DNA from 3 places in the Blautia sp. SF-50 genome. Region 2 is predicted to be linked to each of the others. Evidence: predicted binding sites of a transcription regulator. Region 2 holds the regulator's gene; each other region holds the start of a gene.

Region 1 (7,147 bases), 130 kb from region 2:
GATATCGTGACGGTCAATGTGGACAGAGTGATGATCCATGATATCTTTATTCCGTTTGTAGCGGAAAAATTTGAGGAGATGGGCTTTCAGAAACTGTGGGATCCGGACAAGGTTGTTCTGATCTATGACCATCTTGTACCGGCAAGTCAGCAGGATGATACCAGACATTTCCATGTGGGAGATGCTTTTGCAGCTAAATATGGCATGAAAAACGTACACAGAAGTGACGGTATCTGTCATCAGCTTATGACTGAGGCAGGTTATGTTAAACCCGGTAATATTGTATTTGGCACAGACAGCCATACCACGACTTATGGATGTGTTGGTGCGTTTTCTTCCGGTATCGGTTACACAGAGATGGCCAGCATCCTGGGAACAGGAACCATGTGGATCAAGGTTCCGGAAACCATAAAGGTTGTGATCGACGGAGAACTTCCGGAGAATGTCATGTCCAAGGATATCATCCTCCGCCTGATCGGTGATCTTCGTGCAGATGGAGCTACTTACCGTGCTCTGGAATTTTCCGGAAGCACCATTGAAAATATGTCTGTGGCAAGCCGTATGACTATGGCGAATATGGCAATTGAGGCCGGTGCGAAATGTGCACTTTTCACACCGGATGAGAAGACAGCTGCTTACTGTAACGTAGAGCTTGATGATTATCAGAAGAGTCTTGTGGGAGATGAGGATGCTGTCTACATGAAGACCATAAGTTATAAAGCAGAGGATTTTGTGCCGGTAATGGCATGTCCGTCTCAGGTGGACAAGATCCGTGATGTCAGTGAGCTTCAGGGTGAGACCATCGACCAGGTATTCATCGGTTCCTGTACCAACGGACGTCTGGAGGATCTTATGGCGGCAGCAGAGGTGCTGAAGGGCAAAAAGGTTGCAGACTTTGTAAAGCTGATCGTGACTCCTGCCAGCCGCAAAATTTACCGTCAGGCTATTGAGCTTGGCATTCTGGATACTCTTGCGGAAGCAGGGGCTATCATTACACATCCGGGTTGCGGACTTTGCTGCGGAAGGACCGGCGGAATCCTGACAGACGGTGAAAAGGTCGTGGCAACCAACAATCGTAATTTCCTGGGACGTATGGGAACTTCCAAGGTTCAGATCTATCTGGCATCTCCGAAAACAGCAGCAGCCTGTGCCGTTGCAGGCAAGATCGTAATGCCGGAATAAGAAGCAGAAGATTCTGAGAGAAATACTGTTGCCAGAAACAGATAAAGAAACGTATGAGAAAGACAGATTTTCGCAGAGGCGTCAGTCTGTCTTTTTTTACCGGATCAGAAGGATCCGGGATAAGTCATTTTTACAGAAAATGGGATTTATTGTATTATAATAACAACCAGTGTGACAACATAACATATATTACATAAGACTCGAGGGATAAGGGTATGGAGAAAAGATCAACCATCAGTAAAAAGACACTGAAGATCATACTTGGGATCTGCATTGGCGTAACGATCCTGGCAGTGGCAGGGTTATTTGTCTATACATACTTGGCAGATCACAATACGCTGGGACGGAAGATTTCCATATGGGGAGTGGATGTTTCCGGACTGGATGCAAAGCAGGCAGAAGAAAAGATCACTGCGGAATTTGCAGATCGTCCGGTATCCTTTCAGGAAAATGATCAGGAAGTTTACAGTACTACTTTGAAAGAGCTGGGCTACAGTCTCAATGAAGAAGCCCTTCTGAGTAAGCTTACAGAAATTCAGAAACAGCGGGAAGAGAGCCGGAAGCTTTTTCCAAAGGAAGAAAATATAGAACCGGAATGTCAGATCGAGGAAGATGAGGAGCAGGAAAAGCAGGCTCTCGATCTTTCAAATTTCGGTACGGAAGAAAGAAAAGCTTCTGTTGATGCAGCCATTCAGTACGATAAGGAGAAAAAAGAATTCACCCTTGTGAAACAGGTACAGGGGACGGAGATCGATCCGGATAAGCTGGAGACTACCGTGGACACAAATCTGAACGCAGCATTTGATACGGCTCTGCTTGGGGATACCATCACAGTACCGATCAACAAGCATGTGTATGTAAGCCCGACGGTCACTGTAACAGAGGATATGAAAAATAAGATTACAGACCTGAACAGCCAGCTGAAGAAATACCGCAGCAGTACAGTAACTTATACATTCGGAAGTGAAACGGCTGTTCTGGATTCCGATACGATCACATCCTGGCTGAAGGCTGAGGGGGAGACGCTGACTTTAGATGAAGAAGCCATTAAAGCCTACATCAGTGAGCTTGCCAACAAATACAATACCATTTATGTTCCCCGCACCTTTCATACATCTGCGGGAACGGATGTGACCATTGAGGGAAATGAGTACGGATACCGGATCGATCAGGACGGAGAATATGCGCAGCTTCTGGAAGACCTGAAAAGTGGTACTGCTGTAACAAGAGAGCCTGTTTACAGCAAAAAAGGATACCAGAGAAACGGAACAGACGATCTGGCAGGCAGTTACATAGAGGTCAGTCTGGATGCACAGCATTTGTGGCTGTACAAGGACGGATGCCTTGTGACGGAAACAGATATTGTCAGCGGTAAGCCGGTGAAGGGGCGTGAAACATATCGTGGTGCATGGCCGATCGCCTACAAGGCGAGTCCCTTTAACCTTACCAGCAATGAATATGGTTACGATGTAAAGGTTAATTACTGGATGCCTTTTGTCTACGGACAGGGACTTCATGATGCGTCCTGGCAGTCATCCTTTGGCGGGAACCGTTATAAAACCAACGGAAGCCACGGCTGCATCAATCTGCCTAAGGATCAGGCAGCACTGATCTATAACACCATTGATGCAGGTTATCCGATCATTATTTACTGATAGGAGCAAAAAAGCTTCGGAGAGATCCGGAGCTTTTTTTATGCCCGAAAATGAAAATTATCATGGAAGCAGGATCGTAAATGATAAGGCTTTTCAAAAGTACGTTAAAAAAAACACAAAAAAATATCGAAAAAGCCTTGTCGAAACAGAAATAACGTGATATGATGATTTCGGAAATCGAGCTAATACACTTCTTAATTGCGGAGGAAGAGTGTTTTTCTCTTTTATTTGGGTGCAAATTGATAAAAAACTCAAATAAGTGTTAGTTGAGATTTCATTTTTTTATTCATGTATCGTTAAAAAAAAGACAATATATGAACAAGAATATCTACTATAAACGTCAGATTTTAGACTAAGAAAGGATAATGAAAGGTATGAAGTACAGTTATTATCCGGGTTGCACCCTGAGAACAAAGGCCAAAGATCTGGATGAGTATGCCAGAGCCAGTGCCGCAGCCCTTGGGTTTGAGCTTGAGGAGATCGAGGACTGGCAGTGTTGTGGTGGTGTTTATCCGCTTGGCACAGACGAGATCGCCACAAAGCTTTCTTCCGTCCGTGCGTTAAACCAGGCAAAAGAAAAAGGCCAGGATCTGGTGACGATCTGTTCAGCCTGTCATCATGTGATCAAGCGTGTCAATGATGATATGAAAAATGTGGAAGATATCCGGACCAGAGCCAACAATTATATGCAGCTGGAAGCTCCCTATGAAGGAGAGACAACCGTTCTCCATTATCTGGAAGTTCTCCGGGACAGAGTCGGTTTTGATAAACTGAAAGAAAAAGTAGTAAATCCTTTTACCGGAAAGAAGATCGGAGCCTATTACGGATGTCTGCTTCTGAGACCTGGAAAGATCATGGCATTTGATGATCCGGAAAATCCAAGGATCATGGAGGATTTTATCCGTGCCCTTGGCGCTGAGCCTGTGATCTATCCTTACAGAAATGAATGCTGTGGAGGATATATATCCCTGAAAGAAAAAGAAATGTCACAGAATATGTGTGAAAAGATTGAAGAAAGCGCAGCAGGCTTTGGCGCAGATATGCTGATCACTGCCTGTCCGCTTTGCAAATACAATCTGAATAAAAATTCCGGAAATAAAATGCCGGTTTACTATTTTACAGAGCTTCTGGCAGAAGCCCTTGGCGTCAAAGAGGAGGTGGCAAAATGAGAGATAACCATTCTGCTGCGGAAAAAATAAAGGAGATCAGCGGGACCAATCCTCTGAAATGTATGAAGTGTGGCAAATGCTCTGCTACCTGCCCATCCTTTGACGAGATGGATATCAAGCCTCATCAGTTTGTGTCCTACGTGATCAATGAAAATATCGAAGCACTTGTAAATTCAGCATCCCTGTGGAAATGTCTTTCCTGTTTTGCCTGTGTGGAGCGCTGTCCGCGAGACGTAAAACCCGGAAAGATCATTGACGGGGCAAGACAGCTGGTTGTTCGGGAAAAAGGCGGAGACTATCTTTCACCAAATGAAATTCCGGAGCTTCTTGATCCGGAGCTTCCTCAGCAGCTGCTTGTAAGTGCGTTCAGAAGATACAGGAGGTGAGAAAGTGCAGAGAATCGGTGTATTTGTCTGTCATTGCGGAAGTAATATTGCCGCTACGGTAGACGTGAAAAAGGTTGTGGAGATCATTGCAAAAGAGCCAGGAGTTGTCCATGCAGAAGATTATCAGTATATGTGTTCCGAAGCAGGACAGTCCAGGATCCAGGAAGCCATCCGTGAAAAAAATCTCACAGGAGTGGTTGTCTGTTCCTGTTCTCCGCGTATGCATGAGGCAACTTTCCGTAAGGCAGCGGAAAAGGCCGGCCTGAATCCATATATGGTGGAGATCGCAAATATCCGTGAGCACTGTTCCTGGATCCACAAGGATATGCAGGAGGCTACGGAGAAGGCCGTGATCCTTGCAAGAGCAGCAGTAGCAAAAGTCAATTTAAATGCTCCTCTTCAGCCGGGAGAAAGCCAGGTTACAAAGAGAGCCCTGATCATCGGAGGCGGTATCGCCGGAATCCAGACGGCTCTTGATATTGCCGATGCAGGCTATGAAGTTGATATTGTGGAAAAAACACCAAGTATCGGCGGAAGAATGTCACAGCTTGACAAAACCTTCCCTACTCTGGATTGCTCCGCATGTATCCTTACTCCAAAAATGGTGGAGGCTGCAGCTCACGAAAAGATCAATATCTATACATACAGTGAAGTAGAAAAAGTTGCAGGTTTTGTAGGAGATTTTACTGTTGATATCCGCAAAAAAGCGCGAAGTGTCAACATGGACAAATGTACAGGCTGTGGAGTCTGCCAGGAAAAATGTCCTTCCAAAAAGATTCCAAATGAGTTCAACAGAGGGCTGAACAACCGGTCAGCTATTTATACTCCGTTTGCACAGGCGATTCCAAATGTTCCTGTGATCGATAGAGAGCATTGCCTGAAATTTAAGACAGGCAAATGTGGTGTCTGCTCCAAAGTATGTCAGGCAGGAGCCATTGATTACGATCAGCAGGATGAGATCGTAACACAGAAATACGGAGCAATCGTGGTGGCAACCGGATTTGATACCATCAAGCTTGACAAATATGATGAATACGCATACAGCCAGAGCAAGGATGTGATCACATCTCTGGAGCTGGAGCGTATCATGAATGCTGCAGGACCTACAAAAGGACATCTTGAGCGCCTTTCCGATGGAAAAGCACCGAAGGAGATCGTATTTATCCAGTGTGTTGGAAGCCGTTGCTCCGATGACCGTGGAAAGCCATACTGTTCCAAGATCTGCTGTATGTACACAGCTAAGCATGCCATGCTGATCCGTGATAAATATCCGGATACCAATGTGACGGTATTTTATATTGATGTCCGTACACCTGGTAAAAACTTCGATGAGTTTTACAGAAGAGCAGTTGAGCAGTATAACGTAAACTACATCAAAGGTCAGGTAGGAAAAGTAATTCCGCAGCCGGATGGAACACTTCTTGTTCAGGGCTCGGACCTTCTTGATAATAAGCAGATCTTCAAGAAAGCAGATATGGTAGTTCTTGCAACAGCCATTGAACCGAATCCGGATGTACGTAAGATTGCTACTATGCTTACTGCAAGTATTGACACCAACAATTTCCTTACAGAAGCCCATGCAAAGCTTCGTCCTGTAGAATCACCGACAGCAGGAATTTTCCTTTCCGGTGTATGCCAGGGACCAAAGGATATACCGGAGACAGTTGCCCAGGCAGGAGCTGCGGCTGTTAAGGCCATAGGACTTCTTGCAAAGGACAAGCTGACAACCAATCCATGTACGGCAAAATCCGACGAGCTTCTCTGTAACGGATGCTCTACCTGTGCAAATGTATGTCCTTACGGAGCGATTTCCTATGAGGAGAAACAGGTCAACGATCACGGTATCCGTGAGACAAGAAGAGTTGCGGTTGTCAATACAGCACTTTGCCAGGGCTGCGGTGCCTGCACAGTAGCCTGCCCGTCAGGAGCCATGGACCTTCAGGGCTTCTCCAACAGACAGATTATCGCGGAGGTGGATGCAATATGTCGATAGAAACAAAGGAAGAATTCAGACCAAAGATCGTGGCATTCTGCTGTAACTGGTGCAGCTACGCCGGAGCAGACCTTGCCGGAAGCAGCCGTTTGAGCTATCCGGCGGATGTAAAGATCATCCGTGTTCCATGTTCCTGCCGTGTCAATCCCATGTTCATCCTCCGTGCCTTTGAAAAAGGAGCCGATGGTGTGATCATGTGCGGATGCCATCCGGGAGATTGCCATTACAGTACCGGAAACTATTATGCAAGAAGACGTATGACACTTCTGTTTTCAATGCTGGATTATATTGGGGTGGAAAACGGAAGAACACGTGTGGAATGGGTATCTGCCGCAGAAGGCGTGAAATTTTCACAGACTATGAATGAGTTTGTTGAGAAGATCCATTCACTTGGTAAAAACGTGAGATTGGAGGATATAAGATGCAGGAGCTGATAAAACGTGCAAAAGAACTGCTTGCAGATGGCACGGTAGTCCGGGTTCTTGGGTGGAAAGCCGGAGATCTTGCCTTTAATCCGGAACCAGCCTATTTTGAAACACCGGAATCTCTGGAGGATTTTGTTTATGATGGATTCTGCGGTGCCAATTTAAGCAAGTATATGATCGAAGCTTCCAAGCTGGAAGGAAAAACCATGGTCTGTCTGAAGCCCTGCGATACATATAGCTTTAACCAGCTTTTGAAAGAGCATCGTGTAGACAGAGAAAAAGCCTATATCGTAGGTGTTGGCTGTAAAGGAAAGCTGGATATTGAAAAGATCCGCAA
Region 2 (7,147 bases):
ATCTTTTTGGCCCTCGCACTGTTCATCTCATGGATGATATCAGCATAATGCCCCTCGATCGGACGCGTCAGGCCTACCCCAAACACGGCATCTACTATAGTAGTATATTCACTCCACTGCGGGTTATTCACCTCCGGGACACGATAACCGGAAGCGATCTTATACTGAAGAGCAGTCTCTCTGGTCATTTTATCTTTGTTTCCGACCATATAAAACTCTACCCGGATCCCCTTCAGATGGAACAATCTGGCAACAGCGATACCGTCACCGCCATTATTTCCGCTTCCGCAGACTACCAGGATCCTTTCGTCCTTCTGGAGATACTTTTCTGTTTCCTCTACCACCTTCAGTGCTGCCCGCTCCATCAGAACCTCGGAGGGAACTCCGATCTCACGGATCGTTGTGGAGTCCAGATCCTTCATTTCTTTGCAGGTAACAAGCTTCTTCATTCTGTCTTCTGCCTCCCCTCTGTCATAGAGAAAGCTGCCGTTTCCGGCAGCTTAACAATTCTTACTTATCCACATGTTCCTGCCTGTATTTACTGAGATTATAAGACAGTGTCATCAGACTCTCGGAAAGATGAACGTTCTCTACGATCACATCATCCGGTGTCTCAAGATCGAGATGTGCAAAATTCCAGATTGCCTTGATCCCGTTCTCCACCAGGATATCCGCCATTTCCTTGGCTTTATTCTTGGGAAGTGTCAGAATCGCGATCTCCACGTTATTCTCTCTCAGGAAAAACGGAAGCTCACTGAGCATTTGGATCTCAAGTCCACGGACTGCGATGCCCTCAAGCACAGGATTTACGTCAAAGATACCAACCAGCCTGAACCCGCGCTTCTCAAAATCCACATAATTGGCAAGTGCCTGTCCCAGATTACCGGCACCCAGGATGATCATCGGATGAACGGTATCCAGTCCCAGGATCTTACCGATCTCTGTATAAAGATAGTGTACATTATAGCCATACCCCTGCTGCCCAAAACCGCCAAAATTATTAAGATCCTGACGGATCTGAGAAGCTGTGGTATGCATCTTCTTACTTAATTCATTGGAAGAAATACGTTCTACATTATCTTCCATCAGCTCTCCTAAGTAGCGGTAATAGCGTGGCAGACGCTTAATCACCGCTTTCGAGATTTGTTTTGTCTCCACGATAGTTTTCCTCCTTACCTTACACTAGGTTAATTATAACGAATTGACATTTTCCTGTCAATTAAAGTTGTCTATTCTGTACAAATTTCTTTATATTTTTTCTAATAATTGATTTTTTCTTTGAAATCCCGGCAGTTTCCGTTATAATAGGTGGAGGATTTTTCCCTGTTCAGACATAAACAGGGGTGATTCTTTATACAGGAGGACAGTTTTTATGATTTTATCATGTCAGAATATATGCAAGGCCTTTGGCGAAAAAGTAATTTTAAATGATGCATCCTTTCACATTGAAGACCGTGAAAAGGCTGCTCTGATCGGCTGCAACGGTGCAGGAAAGACCACACTGCTGCGTATCATCATGCAGGAGCTTTCTGCTGATTCCGGTACCGTGGTGCTTGCCCGGGATAAAAATATCGGCTATCTTGCCCAGTACCAGGATATCCACGGACATCATACCATCTACGAAGAGCTTCTTACCACCAAGCAGCACATCATCGATATGGAACGCCGTATCCGCAATATGGAACAGGAAATGAACACGGTGACCGGTGATGAGCTGAACCGTCTGATGGAAACCTATACCCGCCTGACCCATCAGTTTGAGCTGGAGAACGGATACGCTTACAAAAGTGAGCTGACCGGTGTCTTAAAGGGTCTCGGCTTCACGGAGGAAGATTATGACAAGCAGATCGAAACTCTTTCCGGCGGTCAGAAAACCCGTGTGGCGCTGGGCAAGATGCTTCTTTCCAAGCCGGATATCCTGCTTCTGGATGAGCCAACCAATCACCTGGATATGGAAAGCATCTCCTGGCTGGAAACTTATCTTCTGAATTATCCGGGAGCTGTTTTTATCGTCTCCCATGACCGTTATTTTCTGGATAAGGTGGTCACCAAGGTCATTGAGATCGAAGCCGGACAGACCCGCGTATACAGCGGCAACTACTCTGCCTATGCTCTCAAGAAGGCTCAGCTTCGTGACGCACAGTACAAGGCATACTTAAATCAGCAGCGGGATATCAAGCATCAGGAAGCCGTTATCGCCAAGCTGAAATCCTTTAACCGTGAAAAATCCATCAAGCGTGCGGAAAGCCGTGAAAAAATGCTGGACCGTGTACAGAGGATCGAAAAGCCTCTTGAGCTCCAGGACCGGATGCGTATCTCGCTGGAACCACGGGTGTTAAGCGGAAACGATGTGCTCCACGTGGAAGCGCTTTCCAAGGCCTTTCCGGGACAGACCCTGTTCTCCGATATCTCCTTTGATATCAAACGCGGCGAGCGTGTGGCACTGATCGGAAACAACGGAACCGGAAAGACCACCATGCTGAAGATCATCAACGGTCTTATTGAGGCAGATGCCGGCAAATTTTCCCTTGGTTCCAAGGTGCAGATCGGTTATTACGATCAGGAACATCATGTTCTGCACATGGACAAAACAATTTTCCAGGAGATCTCCGATACTTATCCGACTCTCACAGAGACTGAGATCCGAAATATGCTTGCTGCATTTCTCTTTACCGGAGATGATGTTTTCAAGGAGATCTCCGCACTTTCCGGTGGAGAAAGAGGCCGTGTTTCCCTTGCAAAGCTGATGCTTTCCGAAGCCAACTTTCTGATCCTTGACGAGCCTACCAACCATCTGGATATTGCCTCCAAGGAGATCCTGGAGGAAGCACTGGTCAGCTACACCGGTACAGTCCTTTATGTATCCCATGACCGTTACTTTATCAATCAGACTGCGACCAGGATCATGGAGCTGACAAACCAGGCAGTGGTAAATTACATCGGTGATTATGATTACTATCTGGAAAAGAAGGAGGAGCTGACCAGTACCTATGCACCGGGAAGCACTTCTCCGGAGGCACCTGCAGAAGAAAAAGCGGTTTCCGAGAACAAGCTTTCCTGGCAGCAGATGAAGGAAGAACAGGCAAAGAAACGAAAACGGGAAGCCGAGCTGAAAAAAGTCGAAGCCCGTATCGAAGAGCTGGAAACAAGAGACAGCGAGATTGACGAAACCATGGTCCTTCCGGATGTCTGTACCAATGTAGCGGAATGTACAAAGCTAAGCCGCGAAAAAGCAGCCATCGCTGAAGAACTGGAAGAGCTTTATGAAAAATGGGAAGAGCTGGCCTGACGGTCAGCTCTTTTTTATCCCCTTATGTTTTTATGGAAGCAGCATGCCGAGATGCTGTTCAAAGCATACGCCATCGTTACGGTCTGTTCCTTCCTCCACCGCATCCCGGATCGATGCCGAGATAAAGTCCACGGCCAGCTCTGCACAGGTTTTCATGGAATATCTTTTTACCAGCCCTGCACTGAGCACGGATGCAAAAAGATCTCCTGTCCCGGAATAGCTTCCGCCGGATTTCTCTGCAAATACCCAGGAGCTGTTTCCGTTTTCCAGGACAAGATTTCCCATTTTCAGAGACTGCCCCTCCTCCCTGTGATCCACTCCGGTGATCACAACGGCAGGAAGTGAAAATTTCCGGGCAAGTCCGCACCCGATCTCCCGGATCTCTTCCATCCGCCGGGCCTCTGATGCCTTTTGCAGTTCCTTCCAGATCTCCTCCATTTTTTCTTTTCCGTAGAGAAGAAGGAGGGCTTCCGTAAGGTTCGGTGTGATCACATAGGAACGACGTGTCAGTTCGCAGAACCGGCTGCGAAGCTCTTCTGTATAGATCGGATAAACCGCGCCGTCATCCCCCATCACCGGATCTGTAAGGATCAGAGTATCCTTCCCTGCAAACGCATCCATAAATTTCAGAATCCTGTCTGCCTGCTTATCATCAGAAAGAAATCCAGTATAGATCCCATCCGGGAAAAATCCTCTTTTTTTCCACTGCTCCATATATGGTTCCATATGCTCTGTGAAATCCTCACAGAAATAACTTTCATAACCGGTCTGGTTGCTTAAAACAGCGGTGGGAAGTGGACACGCCTGGACCCCCATCACCGAAATCACCGGGATCGCTGCTGTCAGTGAACATTTCCCCAGCCCGGAAAGATCATTGATCACTGCTATTTTTTTCATGGTAATTCTCCAGTCTTGAGTTTTTTTCTGTAATATTATAGAATGAACTGTCAGGTTTACGCAATCATTTTTGGAAGGAAATCATCATACTTATGTTAAATATATCTGCAGAACACAAAAAAGAACACCTTTATCTGGAGGTTTATCACTATTACCGGAAGCTGATCCTGGAAGGCCGTCTCCTTCCCGGAAGCAAAATGCCCTCCCTCCGCAAATGCGCCCAGGAGCTGAAGCTGAGCCGTACCACCATCGAAAATGCCTATCTTCTGCTGGCAGCAGACGGCTATATCATCGCCAGGGCACAGAGCGGCTATTATGTCACCGGCATTGCTTCCAAGCAGCATCTGCTTACCCCCGAAAAACAGGATAAGGATATCACGCCCTGCCTTTATGATTTTGCCTCTTCCGGTGTTGACCGGGAAAGCTTCCGTTTTGATCTGTGGCAGCGTTACATCAAAAGCGCCCTCCGCCAGGGCGACCGTATGCTTTCTTATGGCGAACCCCAGGGCGAAAGCGATTTCCGGGAGGTTCTCGCAGACTATATCCGGGAACGCAGAAATGTGATCTGCTCCCCGGATGACATTGTAGTAGGGGCCGGTCTCCAGCCCCTTCTCCAGATCCTCTGCCCTCTGATCCATGAACGGAAAACCGTTTCGTTCCCCACACCGTCCTTCACCACATGCAGCACCATCTTTCAGGATTACGGCTTTGATGTCCATTACCGGGACAAAAGCTGCGATGTGATCTATGTTTCTCCTGCTCACATGACGAAATGGGGCGAGATCATGCCGGTAAAACGACGCCTGGAGCTGATCCGTCATGCGGAGATCGATGACCATCTGATCATTGAGGATGATTTCGAAAACGAATTTGTTTATTTCCAGAAACCGACGCCTTCACTTTTCGGTCTTGCAGGTGGTGAAAACGTTGTCTATATCGGTTCCTTTTCCAGGCTGCTGCTGCCCTCCATCCGTGTCAGCTTCATGGTACTGCCACGCTCTCTCCGGGAAAAATATACAAAAAAAGCAGCCTTTTATAATCAGACTGCTTCCAAGGCAGAACAGATCGCGCTCTGCCAGTTTATCCGCGACGGGCATCTGGCTTCCCAGACAAGAAAGCTCCGCCGCCTTTATTCCCAGAAGCTGAAGGCTCTTTCCCAGGCTGTCCGGGAAACCTTCGGCCAGGACTGCCAGATCCAAACAGGAGCCGCAGGAACCAGCCTTGCCCTTACTCTTCCCTGTTCTCTCACAGGCAGTGAACTGACAGACAGAGCCCGGAACCGTGGTCTGGGACTGGAGGTTCTCAGAGAAAACGGAGCCGAGGTCACCCTGGTCCTCTCCTGCTCCTCTATTCCATCCAAGGATTTTCTGCCTGCCTGTCAGCTTCTGAAGGAGGTTACCGGCTCCTAATCTCTCCGGTTATCGATCATGTAGAGCAGGGCATTTACAATGCACGCAGCAATATTGCTTCCACCCTTGCGTCCTTTTGCCACAATATAAGGCACATCTGCGTGCATGATCAGCTCCTTGGACTGCACAACATTCACAAAGCCTACCGGCACACCGATGATCAGCTCAGGAGAAAGCTTTCCGTTCTCAATAAGCTCATAAAGACGTACCAGTGCGGTAGGTGCGTTTCCAATGGCAAAGATTAGCTTTTTATCCATCTCTGCTGCCTTGTCCATGCTGGCTGTGGCTCTGGTAGTCCCGTTCTTTTTTGCAAGGGCAGCCACATCCTCATCGGACATGAAGCAGTAAGCCTCACCGCCGTAGCGGGCAAGTGCACGCTTGTTGATCCCAGCCTTTGCCATCTGGGTATCTGTGACGATGCAGGCGCCGTTGCGGATGGCGTCCATGGCCATCTCCACTGCCCCCTCCGAGAAGCAGAGATTTTTTGCATAATCAAAATCTGCGCTTGTGTGGATACAGCGTTTTACGATCAGCTCTGTTCCCGGGATCAGGGGAGTATCCCCCAGCTCTTCTGTGATGATCTCAAAGCTTCTTTTTTCAATCTCCATGGGTTTTACATTTTCAAGCTCAACTTTCATTTCTATTCTTCCTCCGTAATCCCGTTTTCCAGTATCTCATAGATTTTTTTCATATCCAGATGCTTCCGCAGCTCTGCAGCCAGGATATCATACTGCTGTTCCTTAAATGCCGCAAAATCCACGCCTGTCATATTTTCCACATCAATACCTTTTTTCTCGCCGATCACGCGGATGATCGCCTCTGCAGATGCTTCCTTATCGAAAACGCCGTGGATATAGGTTCCGCACACATTTCCCACAAAAGCACCCTCTTCTTTTTTCTTACCGCTGACGCTGTCTGTGATCTTCGTGGCTGTTCCTGCATTGTCCTTCAGGATGCTTTCGCCCATATGGATCTCATAGCCCTCGATCTCCGCACCGGAAAGAGGAGCAAACACACCGGACAGCTGACCGAAATGCCCCTGCACCCTGGTCCTGGTTTTCTTTTCGGCAAATACCGTTTCCATAGGAAGAAGTCCCATTCCTTTCATGGAACCGCCATTTTCAACGCCATGAGGATCGCTTAAGGTCTCGCCCAGCATCTGATAGCCGCCGCAGACACCAAAGATCAGCTTGCCTCTGGAGGCTTCCTTAAGAACCGCTGCCTCCATTCCGCTTTCCCGCATCCAGATCAGATCGCCCATGGTGTTCTTGGTTCCAGGAAGGATGATCATGTCCGGAGAGTGAAGATCTCTCGGGTGTTTTACATAGCGGAGAGAAACTCCGGGAATGCTCTCAAAAGGATTAAAATCCGTAAAGTTGGAGATCCTTGGTGTACGGACCACTGCGATATCAATGACACCGGCTTCCTGCTTCCGGTCAAAACGCTCCGTCAGGCTGTCCTCATCCTCCACCTGGATATCCAGATAAGGCGCCACACCCACCACCGGGATCCCGCTTCTTTCCTCAAGCATGACAACACCAGGGTCCAGAAT
Region 3 (7,147 bases), on a different contig from region 2:
TTCTCCCATGGGAGGGCCTTGGTCTTTTCAAAAAGCTCATCAAAAGTCTCAGCCTTTACTTCGCCTATTTTCAGAAGCACACGTTCTGTGGTACGAAGGAACAGATTGGCGTCTGCCACACCCTGGGCATCAGCCTCAAAGGTTACTCTTCCGTCTTCCACCCTGGTCACTTCATAGCCAAGATCCAGTATTTCACGCTTCAGCACCGCCTCTGTTCCAAAATGACAGGGCGCCGTTAATTCCCACAGATTCATAAAGTGATCTCCCGTACTGTATTTCCTTCAAAATCTTTAATAGTAAAAATTCCGTTCTCAAGGATTGCATAGGTCGGCGGGTTACCTTCCTTTGGAATGGATACGGAACCTGGGTTCAGAAGGATATAATTCCCCATATTTTCTGCCTTCAGCACATGTGTATGGCCGTGGATCAGAATGTCTCCGTCCATCATCGGCGGAAGATTATCCTTATTATAGATATGACCGTGTGTGGCGTACATCGTTTTTCCTTCGATGGCAAGGATACAGTAATCTGCCATAACCGGGAAGTCCAGGACCATCTGATCCACCTCTGCCTCACAGTTTCCGCGTACTGCATAGATCTGGTTTTTTCTCTCATTTAAAAGGCGGATGACTTCCTTTGGTGCGTATTCCTTCGGAAGGTCATTTCTTGGTCCGTGATAAAGCAGATCTCCCAGAAGCACCAGTCTCTCCGCCTTCTCCTTGTCATATGCTTCAAGCATTTTCCGGCAGTAATATGCCGAACCATGTACATCGGACGCAAACATATATTTCATAAGCTTTTCTCCTTGTAATTTGTGTTGGTTTTTATCTCTGTTCTTTACATTATCATGATTTCCTTTAAAATACAAGATTTGTTACAGATATGCATTCGCAATCTATTTTGATATCGTCCGCTTTTTTTATCCGCGCACAAGATTTCTCCCTCTGTAGGCTGCAAATCCACCGATCACGGACCTGGTACGACAGCCCTGTCTTGCCAGGCTCCGGGCAGCCTGCATGCTGGCGCCGCCGCGGTCGCAGTAAAATATCAGCAGCTTATCTTTGGGAAAACGATATTTCTGATCCTGTTTTTTCTCAAGATATTCCTCCAGCTCTCTGTATGGAATATTTACCGCGTTCCGGACATGTCCCCTTCTGTAGGCGACAGGATCCCGGAGATCTATGATAACAGCGTCGCTGCGCTCCACATAATAATCCAGCATTTTTGCAGAGATAGTTTCGATCTGAAACATGGAAAAAATCTCCTCTTTTTGGTATATTATATGGAAGCTTCCGGGTGAATGTTCCCTTATATGTATTTAAGCGGGAAAAGCCATCTCTGACTTTTCCCGCTTTTCTTATCCTTTAATATCTGTCAGAGCCTCTGTCCTTCTCAGAATCATATTCATCGGAAATTTTGTTTCCGTAGCTGCTTTTGGAACTGTTTCTGGAAGAATTTCCCGAACTGTTCTTAGAGCTGTTTTTTCCGCAGTTTCTGGAAGCACTTTCCCCGTGATTTTTTCCTGCATAATTAGACTCATTTCTGTCTGTTTCGTAATTTTTCGCCATTTGAATTACCTCCTGATGAAGTTGATTTTACGGCTTTCCGAAGCTTTCTGCCGCTTTTTATTACAGGAAATAGTATCCCAAAAAGTTTGGAGATTATTCGCCAAAATCATATTGCTTTTTTTTCCAGTTTATATTATAATCATTCTTGTAAAAAGAATTTACCCTTCAAAAATTTTTTTTACATAACCCCTTATTTAATTATTTATACTCCCCTCGAAACACCCGGTAGCTCCCCTACCGGGTGTTTCTCTATACAAAAACAAGCCGCCGGATTGACGATCACAGTCGCTCCGGTAGCTTGTTTTTTATCCGTTGATCGGATTTACATGCACCATACAGTGCTTTACATCTTTGAATTTATTCTCGATCGTATGATGTACATTTTCCGCAATATCATGTGCATCAAAAAGGGAAATATTTCCATCTGCTGCGATTTCGATATCCACATACATCTTGGATCCGAAAAGACGGGTTTTAAGAAGGTCTACTCTTCTGACGCCCGGTACCTTGAGGATCTCTCTCTTCATGGATTCCTCCGTTTTTGCATCACAGGAATGATCTACCATCTTGTCAATGGCATCCCTGAAAATGTCGATCGATGCCTTGGCGATCATAACGCAGATCACGATACTGGCGATCGGGTCCAGGATCGGGTATCCCAGTCTTGCACCTAAAATACCGACAAACGCTCCGATAGAGGAAAGTGCATCTGAACGATGGTGCCATGCATCTGCCATCAGGGCTCCTGAATTGATCTTCTTTGCAGCACCTCTTGTATACCAGAACATCCACTCTTTTACCACAATGGATACCACTGCTGCAATCAGTGCAAGTGTTCCCGGAATGGCAATGGTTCCGCCGGATGTGCTTTTTACGATATCACGGGCACCGGTAATTCCGATCCCGAGACCAGTGACAAGCAGCATTCCTGCAAGGACAATGGAAGAAACACACTCCATTCTTTCATGTCCGTACTGGTGCTCTTTGTCCGATTTCTTTGTAGAAAGACGGACACCGATAATTACGATGAAGGTGCTTCCCACATCTGATGCAGAATGAATGGCATCCGAGATCATCGCTCCTGAATGTGCCACAATACCTGCGATCAGTTTAAATACAGATAATAAAAGGTTTACCAGAATACTGATCCCGGATACCTTCATTGCTGTCTGCTGTTCCCATGAAGCTGTTTTTTCTGTATCATGTATAATTGTTTTGTTTTCTGTGTGTTCCATAAACAGAATCTCCTTTTAAATATATGATCAGGTTCTTCTTATGGCACAACATTTTCCGTGAAAAAACCGGCGGTTCCTTCACTACTCGCTACAGTGCGATTTTCCGCCGGTGTTCTTTCTTTTCTGTATAGGGATATCCCAGCTTCTACCTTCTGTTCCATCCATATTTTGCAGTAAAAAAGACATACCTGCGAAACATACACTGTCCCGCAGATATGTCTGAAAGCAAAGTCACATTCTGCTTCACCTCATATTCCGTGAATGCAGGTTCTTTGCAATTACGTTTAAATCCATATCCGCTGCCGCTTCCTGCGGCCCGGCCCCATGCCTTCGATAAATATTTTCGATTCCGAAAAGCATCGCCTGCTCAGTTTGTACTGTTGATCTCGCATCCTGTTCGAATGTAATGCAGTGCAAAGAGAATTTTTACAGTCTTACGGGTCTCCCGCTTAACTTCTCAGAAAGGATACACCATATGCCCTCTGTTAGTCAAGCCAAAGTTTTTTATTTTACAGGTAGATATCTTCAACTTTCTGTTTATTCCATGTCTGGAAACATGCTTCGCACTGCACAGTTCTATATCAAATAATAGATCCTTAGTTGTTTGTCAAAAAACCGGGAGCGGATAAATCCGCTCCCGGTTAAGTCTACGATCTGTATTCAGTTGGAATGACTGATTATGCCTGCGGGCCAGCTGCAACGAGTGCTTTACCAGCTGCATTTCCTTCATATTTAGCAAAGTTCTTAACGAATCTTGCAGCAAGATCTTTAGCCTTTGTCTCCCACTCTGCAGCATCTGCATATGTGTCACGTGGGTCAAGGATTGCAGGATCTACGCCCGGAAGCTCTGTCGGAACCTCGAAGTTGAAGAATGGGATCTTCTTTGTCGGAGCTTTAAGGATAGATCCGTCAAGGATAGCATCGATGATACCACGAGTATCTTTGATGGAGATACGTTTTCCAGTTCCATTCCATCCTGTGTTAACGAGGTATGCTTTCGCACCGCTCTTCTCCATTCTCTTAACGAGCTCCTCAGCATATTTTGTCGGATGAAGCTCAAGGAATGCCTGTCCGAAGCATGCGGAGAATGTAGGAGTAGGCTCTGTGATTCCACGCTCTGTACCAGCAAGCTTAGCTGTGAATCCGGAAAGGAAGTAGTACTGTGTCTGCTCCGGTGTCAGGATAGATACTGGAGGAAGTACGCCGAATGCATCTGCGGACAGGAAGATAACCTCTTTCGCTGCCGGTGCAGAAGATACAGGGCGAACAATGTTCTCGATGTGGTTGATCGGATAAGAAACACGTGTGTTCTCTGTTACGCTCTTGTCAGCGAAGTCGATCTTGCCCTCAGCATCAAGTGTTACGTTCTCAAGAAGAGCGTTTCTCTTGATCGCATTGTAGATGTCCGGCTCAGACTCTTTGTCAAGGTTGATAACCTTAGCGTAGCATCCACCCTCGAAGTTGAATACTCCGTTGTCATCCCAGCCATGCTCGTCATCACCGATCAGAAGACGCTTAGGATCTGTGGAAAGTGTTGTCTTACCTGTTCCGGAAAGACCGAAGAAGATTGCTGTGTTCTCTCCGTTAAGGTCTGTGTTTGCAGAGCAGTGCATGGAAGCGATGCCCTTCAGCGGCAGATAGTAGTTCATCATGGAGAACATACCTTTCTTCATCTCTCCGCCGTACCATGTATTAACGATAACCTGCTCACGGCTTGTAATGTTGAACATTACAGCTGTCTCAGAGTTAAGTCCTAATTCTTTGTAGTTCTCAACTTTAGCCTTGGATGCGTTGTAAACAACGAAATCCGGCTCAAAGTTCTCAAGCTCCTCAGCTGTCGGCTGAATGAACATGTTTGTTACGAAGTGTGCCTGCCATGCAACCTCAACGATGAAACGGATAGCCATACGTGTGTCTTTGTTAGCTCCGCAGAATGCATCTACTACGAAAAGTTTCTTGTTGGAAAGCTCCTTCTTGGCAAGATCTTTAACTGCATTCCATGCTTCCTGAGTTGCCGGATGGTTATCGTTCTTGTACTCATCGGATGTCCACCAAACTGTGTCCTTGGAGTTCTCATCCATAACGATATATTTGTCTTTAGGGGAACGTCCTGTGTAGATACCTGTCATTACATTGACAGCACCAAGCTCACTGACCTGACCCTTCTCAAATCCTTCAAGCTCCGGTTTGGTCTCTTCCTCGAATAATACATCGTAAGAAGGATTGTACACGATCTCAGTTGTTCCGGTAATACCATACTTTGTTAAATCGATTTTTGCCATCTTAACATTTACCTCTCTTCTTTAATAGTAATTATGATAGCCACCTACTGCTGCAGGTTTTTGTCATCCTGCCATAGGAATTGGTCATTCCAACATCCCTATCCACAATTATACATAAATTGTACGTAAAAGCAACCAAAAAAATTCATTTTCCGCAAAAAAATGATAAATCTTTAACAGTGACGTTTTGGTACTGTCAGATTTTACTCCATCTATACTTGACTTTTTCAGAATAATGGCTACAATATATCTGATTATAGTTATTATATATATTTATAATAGCAACTATATGATTTTAATATATAGAAAGAAGTGATTTCTATGTCAGATATTCTGATCAAACGTAATCATATGGAAATCCCTTGGCACAACTACGTAAGTACCAGGAACAGCCAGCCCATTACCGAAGCTTCTCTTTCCGAAAAAGCTTCCCTGATCGGCCGTACAGGCATGATGCTTCTCTCCTGTGGGACCGGTGCCTGGCGGGTACGGAGTTCCATGAATACCTTGTCAGAAGCACTTGGTATCACCTGCTCCGCAGATATCGGACTGATGTCCATAAGCTACACCTGCTTTGACGGTGAGAGCAGTTTTTCCCATGCACTTAGTCTGACTACCACCGGCGTAAATACTTCCAGACTGAACAGGCTGGAACATTTTGTCAGTGATTTTCCTGCGGAGGGTATCCATATGAGCGGTGAAGCACTGCACAGTCAGTTAGATGAGATCGAGCGGATCCACGGGCTTTATTCCCCTGCCGCCCTGGGCCTGGCTTCTGCACTGGCCTGTGGTGCATTTACTTTTCTTCTGGGCGGTGGCCCGCTGGAAATGATCCTGGCTTTTGCAGGCGCAGGCATAGGAAACGCCATCCGCTGCAAGCTTGGCAAGCATCATTTTACTCTGTTTATGTGCATTGCAGTTTCTGTTTCCTCTGCCTGTCTTGTATATGCAGGATTCCTGAAGCTGGCAGAGCTTCTGTTCCACATTTCCGTCCAGCATGAGGCCGGGTACATCTGTTCCATGCTGTTTATCATTCCGGGCTTTCCGTTTATCACAAGCGGGATCGACCTTGCCAAGCTGGATATGCGTTCCGGTCTGGAACGACTGGCCTACGCCATTATTGTTGTAATGGTGGCTGCTGTCTCTGCCTGGCTGATGGCACTGCTTCTTCATCTGAAGCCTGTGGATTTCCTGCCTCTGGAGCTTTCGGCAGCTCAGAGGATCCTGTTCCGGCTTCTGGCAAGCTTCTGCGGGGTATTCGGCTTTTCGGTCATGTTCAACAGCCCTGTCCGTCTAGCCGCAGCTGCCGCCTTCATCGGCGCACTGTCCAACACTTTACGTCTGGAGCTTGTTGATCTTGCCGGTTTCCCACCTGCTGCCGCGGCTTTTTTCGGAGCACTGACAGCCGGACTTCTGGCCTCCCTCATCAAAACAAAAGTGGGATATCCCAGGATTTCCATTACCGTACCATCCATTGTGATCATGGTTCCCGGACTTTATCTCTACCGGGCGATCTACAATCTGGGGATCATGTCCCTGAATGTTTCCGCCTCCTGGTTTGCAGCTGCGATCCTGATCATCGTTGCTCTTCCCCTGGGCCTTATTTTCGCCAGGATCCTTACGGACAAAATGTTCCGCTACTGCACCTAATTGGCATACAAAAAGGACTGCTTTCTGTAGCTTCCGGTCATCAGCTATCCTTCTGATAACCGGAGCAATACAAAAGCAGTCCTTTTTTGTACATTCTATTTCATTACGATCTCATCCGCGATCCCGATCATTTTTTCCAGGCGGTCCGCAAATTTATGGATGGGGAGAAAAACGCCCAGTCCGTCATAACGTTTTCCACCATCCTCCACAGAATCCTGCCCATAATATACAAAGGCTCTTGGAAGCTTCTTCTGAATTGCCATCATGATATCCCATACAGCCGCATAGGCCTGTGCCTCCGTTTCCTTTTCCCTTACGCTGTCCGGAAGCTCATACACCAGCAGCACACCGATATGTTCGCCCATTTTGTACTCTTCTACTTCCATGGTATCTTCATCATAGGCATGGCGCT

The links. The regulator Rex, encoded in region 2, represses fermentation and respiration genes when NADH is low (regulators of the CRP and FNR family bind a similar motif). The targets are predictions, from matches to a motif close to ATTGTTAANTANTTAACAAT.
Region 1: BLP57_RS01805 (CoB--CoM heterodisulfide reductase iron-sulfur subunit B family protein) is a predicted target of Rex. The motif match lies at 3,130-3,149, and genes of this name have one in related genera.
Region 3: pckA (phosphoenolpyruvate carboxykinase (ATP)) is a predicted target of Rex. The motif match lies at 5,247-5,266, and genes of this name have one in related genera.

Annotation. Positions count from the first base shown of each region.
Region 1 is NZ_FMUW01000002.1:110,156-117,302, forward strand. It holds gene BLP57_RS01795 (3-isopropylmalate dehydratase large subunit) at 1-1,182, shown strand, start outside; gene BLP57_RS01800 (L,D-transpeptidase family protein) at 1,398-2,837, shown strand; gene BLP57_RS01805 (CoB--CoM heterodisulfide reductase iron-sulfur subunit B family protein) at 3,212-4,006, shown strand; gene BLP57_RS01810 (4Fe-4S dicluster domain-containing protein) at 4,003-4,392, shown strand; gene BLP57_RS01815 (CoB--CoM heterodisulfide reductase iron-sulfur subunit A family protein) at 4,397-6,385, shown strand; gene BLP57_RS01820 (hydrogenase iron-sulfur subunit) at 6,376-6,819, shown strand; gene BLP57_RS01825 (4Fe-4S dicluster domain-containing protein) at 6,807-7,147, shown strand, end outside.
Region 2 is NZ_FMUW01000002.1:238,246-245,392, reverse strand. It holds gene BLP57_RS02395 (NAD(P)H-hydrate dehydratase) at 1-449, opposite strand, end outside; gene BLP57_RS02390 (redox-sensing transcriptional repressor Rex) at 511-1,158, opposite strand; gene BLP57_RS02385 (ABC-F family ATP-binding cassette domain-containing protein) at 1,373-3,289, shown strand; gene BLP57_RS02380 (pyridoxamine kinase) at 3,320-4,186, opposite strand; gene pdxR (MocR-like pyridoxine biosynthesis transcription factor PdxR) at 4,279-5,595, shown strand; gene BLP57_RS02370 (precorrin-8X methylmutase) at 5,592-6,233, opposite strand; gene BLP57_RS02365 (cobyric acid synthase) at 6,236-7,147, opposite strand, start outside.
Region 3 is NZ_FMUW01000007.1:120,518-127,664, forward strand. It holds gene BLP57_RS06510 (THUMP domain-containing class I SAM-dependent RNA methyltransferase) at 1-254, opposite strand, end outside; gene yfcE (phosphodiesterase) at 251-793, opposite strand; gene BLP57_RS06520 (rhodanese-like domain-containing protein) at 920-1,252, opposite strand; gene BLP57_RS06525 (hypothetical protein) at 1,365-1,568, opposite strand; gene BLP57_RS06530 (cation diffusion facilitator family transporter) at 1,874-2,803, opposite strand; NiCo riboswitch at 3,004-3,184, opposite strand; gene pckA (phosphoenolpyruvate carboxykinase (ATP)) at 3,481-5,085, opposite strand; gene BLP57_RS06540 (threonine/serine ThrE exporter family protein) at 5,407-6,735, shown strand; gene BLP57_RS06545 (DUF4866 domain-containing protein) at 6,831-7,147, opposite strand, start outside.